2 regions of the Pseudomonas sp. 5Vm1k genome follow, and region 2 is predicted to be linked to the other one. Evidence: riboswitches for the same ligand, from Rfam matches in the RefSeq annotation. Region 2 holds a riboswitch; the other holds the start of a gene.
The links. A riboswitch is a leader RNA that binds a small molecule or an ion and turns the genes downstream of it on or off. The one in region 2 is predicted to bind cobalamin.
Positions count from the first base shown of each region.

Region 1: linked by a shared signal. The riboswitch ahead of cobO (cob(I)yrinic acid a,c-diamide adenosyltransferase) and the one ahead of cobW (cobalamin biosynthesis protein CobW) in region 2 are both predicted to bind cobalamin.

Region 1 covers NZ_JBSPCZ010000005.1:222,622-226,022, reverse strand. The annotation lists gene ACWIKB_RS12410 (cobyrinate a,c-diamide synthase) at 1-1,235, opposite strand, end outside; gene cobO (cob(I)yrinic acid a,c-diamide adenosyltransferase) at 1,232-1,843, opposite strand; cobalamin riboswitch at 1,925-2,156, opposite strand; gene ACWIKB_RS12400 (hypothetical protein) at 2,310-2,894, shown strand; gene ACWIKB_RS12395 (PQQ-dependent sugar dehydrogenase) at 2,963-3,401, shown strand, end outside.
Region 2 covers NZ_JBSPCZ010000014.1:22,994-26,394, forward strand. The annotation lists gene cobN (cobaltochelatase subunit CobN) at 1-746, opposite strand, end outside; gene cobW (cobalamin biosynthesis protein CobW) at 750-1,811, opposite strand; cobalamin riboswitch at 1,908-2,121, opposite strand; cobalamin riboswitch at 2,308-2,536, shown strand; gene ACWIKB_RS24220 (CbtB domain-containing protein) at 2,655-2,849, shown strand; gene ACWIKB_RS24225 (CbtA family protein) at 2,861-3,401, shown strand, end outside.

The DNA of each region.
Region 1 (3,401 bases), on a different contig from region 2:
GAGGCCGTCATCCGCCCCTCACGATAAACCGCCTCTGCCCCGCGCCCGCCATTAGGGCTCAGGCCCCGGGCAATCGGCTCAAGTTCAGTGCTGGTCAACGAGTGATGATAGGTGTGCCCGCGCAGCAAGCCTTCAGGCAACTCGACCGCTTGCAACGCCAATGCCGCCAGACGCTTTTGCATCACCGCATCCCCAGCCAGCAACCCAACCAATTCAGCGCGAGTACCGTCGACATCGGTCAACGAATCGAGCAGATACAGCATGCCGCCACATTCAGCCAACAGCGGTTTACCGGCGGCGTGATGCGCGCGAATCGCGGTCAGCATCGAGGTGTTTTGCGCCAGGGCGACGTGGTGCAGCTCGGGGTAACCGCCCGGCAGATAGAGGCTGTCAGCTTCGGGCAATTCGGTATCGCGAATCGGCGAGAAAAACGCCAGTTCAGCGCCCATCGCCCGCAACAGATCCAGGCTCGCGCCGTAGGTGAAGGCAAACGCTTCGTCACGGGCCACGGCGATGCGCACGCCCGCCAGCAACGGCTCGGCAGCGATCACGTCCGGGGCGGCGAATTCGACGGCCGGTGGCAGCGCTACCTCACAACTGCTGGCCAACGCATCGGCCGCCGCATCGAGGCGAACATCGAGGTCGTTCAACTCGCTGGCCTGCACCAAGCCAAGGTGACGGCTCGGCAATTCGATCCCTGTTTCCCGGGACAATGCGCCGTACCAGCGCAAGCCTTCGGTCAGGCTGCCTTCGAGCAATTGTGCGTGACGCAAAGTGCCGACGCGGTTGGCCAGGACGCCGGCGAACGGCAAATCCGGCTGATACTTCGCTAACCCTAACGCCAACGCGCCAAAGGTCTGGGCCATGGCGGTGCCGTCGATCACGCCGAGCACCGGTACGCCGAAATGCCGCGCCAGGTCAGCACTGGACGGCGTGCCGTCGAACAGGCCCATGACGCCTTCGATCAGAATCAGATCGGCTTCACCTGCGGCTTCCCACAACAGCCGACGACTTTCCTGCTCGCCGACCATCCACATGTCCAATTGATAAACCGGCGCACCACTGGCGCGCTCGAGAATCATCGGGTCGAGAAAATCCGGGCCGCATTTGAACACGCGCACTTTGCGCCCCTGATTGCGGTGCAACCGGGCCAGCGCGGCGGTGACGGTGGTCTTGCCCTGACCGGAGGCCGGCGCGGCAATCAATACCGCCGGGCAATGACGAGGCTGACTCACAATTCGACGCCTTTTTGCGCTTTGATCCCAGCCTGGAAGGCGTGCTTGATCACGTTCATTTCGGTGACAGTGTCGGCCAGCTCGATCATTTCCGGCTTGGCGCCGCGACCGGTGACGACGACATGCTGCATCGGCGGACGGGCCTGCAAGTCGCTGAGCACTTGATCGAGATCGAGGTAGCCGTGCTTGAGGGCGATGTTCAGTTCATCCAGCACTACCAGGCCGATCGATGGATCGCGCAGCAGTTCGCGGGACACGGCCCACGCCGCTTCGGCGGCGGCGATGTCACGCTGGCGGTCCTGGGTTTCCCAGGTGAAGCCCTCGCCCATCACATGAAAGCGCACTTGCTCCGGGAAGCGACGGAAGAACAATTCCTCGCCGGTGCTGTTGCGGCCCTTGATGAACTGCACCACACCGCATTGCATGCCATGGCCCATGGATCGGGCCAGCATGCCGAAGGCCGAGCTGCTTTTGCCTTTGCCGTTGCCGGTCAGCACCAGCAGCAGGCCGCATTCGTTTGGCGAGTTGGCGATGCGTTCGTCGATCACGGCTTTTTTGCGCAACATGCGCGCCAGGTGGCGTTCGTCACGATCGGGGGTATCAGTCATGGGGGAGCTCTCCGTTGAGGCTGGATAACGGCGGGCAGGCACAAGAATAGACGGCAAGAAGCCTGGCATCGCCCACCGTGATGCCGCTGGATGGATCAGGCCGGTCTCCGGGCTCATGAGCGGTTTGCACCGGACTGCGCGCCTTCCCATATCGACAGTCGACACAGTGGCTCAAGGCGCAGCCTTTACTCATTTACCGTTGCGGGGGCAGCGCCGGGATCGTGAACTTCTTCGTTTGAAGAGAGGACTCACCGGCTTCCCTGTTTCACTCTGTCGACCGCAGCCACAGAGCACCTGAAACAAGTCGCGAAGGTTAGAGGGTTGGGGGTGGAGCGTCAATTAAAGCCGGGGCGCCGCCGGGCGAATATCTGCCGTCGATCAATTATCCGACGTCATTCTTGTGCCACACTCCGAGCAGTGATATCAAAGAGCCACATCTCACAACACAATAACAAGGGTGAGCCACATGCAAGGCATGATCATCAGCAATCCGAAGTTGGAATTCCTGCGCCCGCTGCTGGAACGCTGGTTTGACTGTATCGACCGCTACAACGCCGTGCGCGGCGATAACGATACGCCGTACTGGTTTGACGAAAAGGCCAATCTCGGCCTGCTGTCGGCAGCGGCCTGGATGGCGGAAATGGTCACGCTGCAACAGACGCCGACCCGTAAACAGACCGAAGAAGGTGAGCGTAACGCCCGCGCCGATCTGTTTATCGCCACCACCGAAGAACGCGCCTACTTTCAAGCCACGCAGCGTTGGCCAAAGGTCAACAGCTTGAACCTGACACAAGCCCTGGCCGATATCACCGCCGACGCCAAGCGAATCAGCTACGCCAGCGACCTGAAACTCGGCTGCCTGTTCGTCGCCCCGCAAAAGGCCCAGCAAAGTGCGACCCCGGAAGAACTCCAGGACATGGTCGACGACCTGCAAAAGGAACACACCTGCGCCGTCGCCTGGTATTTCCCCTATGCCTACCGCAAGTTGCGCAACGAAGGTGGCCAGTATCACCCGGGCATCGCGGTGCTGTTCAAAGAAGCCCGTGGTTGATGGGTTGAACCATCGCGCGTTTGCGCTTCTCTATTGATAAGGTCAATGCATTCATAGGGAAGATCAGCATGCGCAAGCCCCAGCTCGTTCTCGTCATCGCGCTCGCCGGAGGCCTTGTCGCCTGCGGCGAGACTTCCAGCCTGCAAGTTTCGGATGGCACCGGCCCGTCGCCCAAGCTGCCAGAACCGAACAAAACCCTGATCCCGACGGTGAACATTGCCCCGGCGATCGGCTGGCCGGCCGGCGCAAAACCTACCGCTGCGGCGGGGACCCAGGTCGCGGCATTTGCCGAAGGGCTCGACCATCCGCGCTGGCTCTACGTGTTGCCTAACGGTGATGTGCTGGTGGCGGAAACCAATGCCCCGCCCAAGCCTGATGACTCCAGCGGCATTCGCGGCTGGGTGATGAAGAAAGTCATGGGCCGCGCTGGTGCCGGCGTACCGAGCCCGAACCGCATCACGCTGTTGCGGGACAAGGACCACGACGGCGTGGCCGAAACCCGCACGG
Region 2 (3,401 bases):
ACCGTCAGGCAGCCGGGCTCTTTCAAACTGGCCAGCGCAATCGGCAACGGGTTCAGCCCCGCTGCTTGCAGACGCTGACAGAAAATATTGATGAAACCAGTGTTCGCCGCCTGCAAATGCGAGCGGTAGAACAGCACCGCCGCCACCGGTTGATCGGCCTGCCAATCGGCTTGCCAGTCACTCAGTTCAGCGGGGCTTTTGTGTGGGTGATAGATCGCGGTGCGCGGCAGGGTTTGCGGCTCGGCCCACGCGTAGTCGCGGTCCAGCCAGCGAGTGGCCAGACAGCGGAAAAAATCCAGGGCATTGCCCATGCCGCCCTGACGCAAAAACTGCCAGAGCCGCTCGCGATCTTCCGCGCCGACGGTGCTGAGGTCGCTGAGTTCCGGGTCCGGGCGGTCATCGCCGGGCACCAGAATCAGTTGCACACCGCGCTCGGACAGTTCGACCAGCCGCTCGACGCCGTAACGCCAATAGGCGATACCGCCGTGCAGCGAGATCAGAATCACTTTGGCGTGGCGCAGCACTTCGTCGACGTACAAGTCCACCGACGCATGGTTCTGCACCTGCATCGGGTTGGCCAGGCGCACGCTCGGGTAGTCGTCGGGTAATTGCTGCGCGGCTTCGGCGAGCAGCGCCAGGCTGGAATCGCCGCTGCACAGGATCACCAGCTCGGCGGGGGTTTGTCCAAGGTCGGCAATGTTGTCATCCGACACGAAACCGCCGGGCTGGGTCCTGAGCAGGTGCATGGCTTAAACGCTGAGCGCGGCGCGCAGTTGCGCTTCGAGTTGAGCGGCGTCCAGTTCCTGGCCGATCAATACCAGGCGAGTGGTACGCGCTTCATCGGCGCCCCATTGACGGTCGAAATGCTTGTCGAAACGGGTGCCCACACCCTGGATCAGCAGGCGCATCGGCTTGTTCGGGATCGCGGCGAAGCCTTTAACGCGCAGGATGCCGTGCTTGACCACCAGTTGAGTCAGCGCGTCCATCAGCAGGCTTTCGTCGGCTTGTGGCAGTTCAATTGAAATGGAATCGAAGGCGTCGTGGTCGTGATCGTCTTCACCTTCATGATGATGATCGTGATGGCTGTGACGGCTGTCGATGTGTTCTTCGGAACCGGCGCCGAGGCCGATCAGCACATCCAGTGGCACGCGACCGCTGCTGGCCTCGATGACTTTTACTGCTGGCGGCAGCTCTTCGGCGACTTCCAGGCGCACGCGGGCCAAGTCTTCAGGGCTGATCAGGTCGGCTTTGTTGAGGATTACGAGGTCGGCACTGGCCAGTTGGTCGGCGAACAATTCGTGCAGCGGCGATTCGTGGTCCAGGTTCGGGTCGAGTTTGCGCTGGGCGTCGACTTGATCCGGGAATGCGGCGAAGGTGCCGGCGGCCACGGCCGGGCTGTCGACCACGGTGATCACCGCATCAACCGTGCAGGCGCTGCGGATTTCCGGCCACTGGAACGCTTGCACCAGTGGTTTTGGCAGGGCAAGGCCCGAGGTTTCGATCAGGATGTGGTCGAGGTCGCCGCGACGTGCCACCAACTCGCGCATCACCGGGAAGAACTCTTCCTGGACGGTGCAGCACAGGCAGCCGTTGGCCAGTTCGTAGACGCGGCCGTTGGCTTCTTCCTCGGTGCAGCCGATGGAGCACTGCTTGAGGATTTCGCCGTCGATGCCCAGCTCGCCGAATTCGTTGACGATCACCGCGATGCGGCGACCCTGGGCGTTGTCGAGCATATGGCGCAGCAAGGTGGTTTTGCCCGAGCCGAGGAAGCCGGTAACGATGGTGACGGGGAGTTTGGCCAGTGTTTTCATCGGATGCCCTTTGGCAAGGTGGCGGGCATACGGGACGACGACCGCGGCGATAAATGCGCGGAAGATTTCGCCACCGGATCACCCCGCCCGGTTGTAGTGAGAATTCGTTTCGAGGCAGGTCTCCTGGCTTTCAGTGCGCCAGCCTTGCGGGCCTGGCATTCGCTGCGCCTTCCCGCGAACCCTTTGCCAGGGTTTGCAGTGGCGTGGCAGCGAACATCACCGTTCACAGTTGCGGGGGCAGCCGCGGCATCGACCGCGTTCCCTTCTTAGCTTCGGCAAACGCCGAAGAACCTCGAAAGCGCAAGGCTACGCATGGTGTGGGGGCGGGTCAATGTTCTGCTGAGTTCTGTAGCGACTGTGATGACGCCTTCGCGAGCAAGCCCGCTCCCACATGGGAATGCGGTCACCTGTGGGAGCGGGCTTGCTCGCGAAGGGCGCGACTCGGTTTCCAACTGAGAACCCTTGCCAATTGACTACCCCGCCCCGCCCATGCTCTCCTACACGCCTTGTTACGGGTGCCCTTCACAGGGTGAAACGGGAAACCGGTGAATCATGTGCTTTACTCTAAAGTCATGTCAGTCCGGTGCTGCCCCCGCAACGGTAAGCGAGCGAAGAATCAGATCCACTGTGCCGGCAGTTCGGCATGGGAAGGTGATTCTTGCAGGTTTCGGCGCAAGCCTTGACCCCTCGTGAGCCCGGAGACCGGCCCGCAACACAAAGTGACCAGTACGATCACTGAATAACAAACCCGCGGTGGGCGGGCGCTGTTTGAATCTCTGCGCGCACGCTCGCAGGGGTTTGCATGCGCTCAATTCACCCGCTGACAGACCAGAGGGAAGCGCCATGTCGATCATCAGCAGCACCGACCACAGCAGCACCGCCAGCACCACAACCACCCTGAGCCAACGCCTGACCGCCGCCGTTTGTGCGTCGATCCTGGGCGCGTGCCTGGTGTATTTCGCCGGTTTCTCGCACATCGAAGCGGTGCACAACGCCGCGCACGATACCCGTCACAGCTCCGCGTTCCCGTGCCATTGAGACCTGCCGACATGATCAAGCGTATCGCGCAAACTGCAGGTTTCACCGGGCTGCTGGCCGCCCTGCTGCTGACCCTGCTGCAAAGTTTCTGGGTCGCCCCGCTGATTCTTCAGGCGGAAACCTATGAAAAATCCGAGCCTGCCGCGGTTGTCGCTCACGAGCACACCGAAGGCGCCATGGCCGCCCACACCCACGACGCCGAAGCCTGGGAGCCGGAAGACGGCTGGCAGCGCGTGCTGTCGACTACGGGCGGTAATCTGGTGGTCGCGGTTGGCTTTGCGCTGATGCTTGCCGGCCTCTACACCCTGCGCGCGCCGACCAAAACCGCTCAGGGCCTGCTCTGGGGCCTGGCGGGGTACGCGACGTTCGTGCTGGCGCCGACCCTTGGCCTGCCGCCTGAATTGCCGGGCACTGCCGCCGCCGATCTGGCGCAACGGCAGATCTGGTGGATTGGCACCGCGGCGTCTACCGCTGTCGGCATCGCGCTGATCGTGTTCAGCCGTCACTGGCTGATGAAGATTCTCGGCGTGGCGATTCTGGCGGTTCCGCACG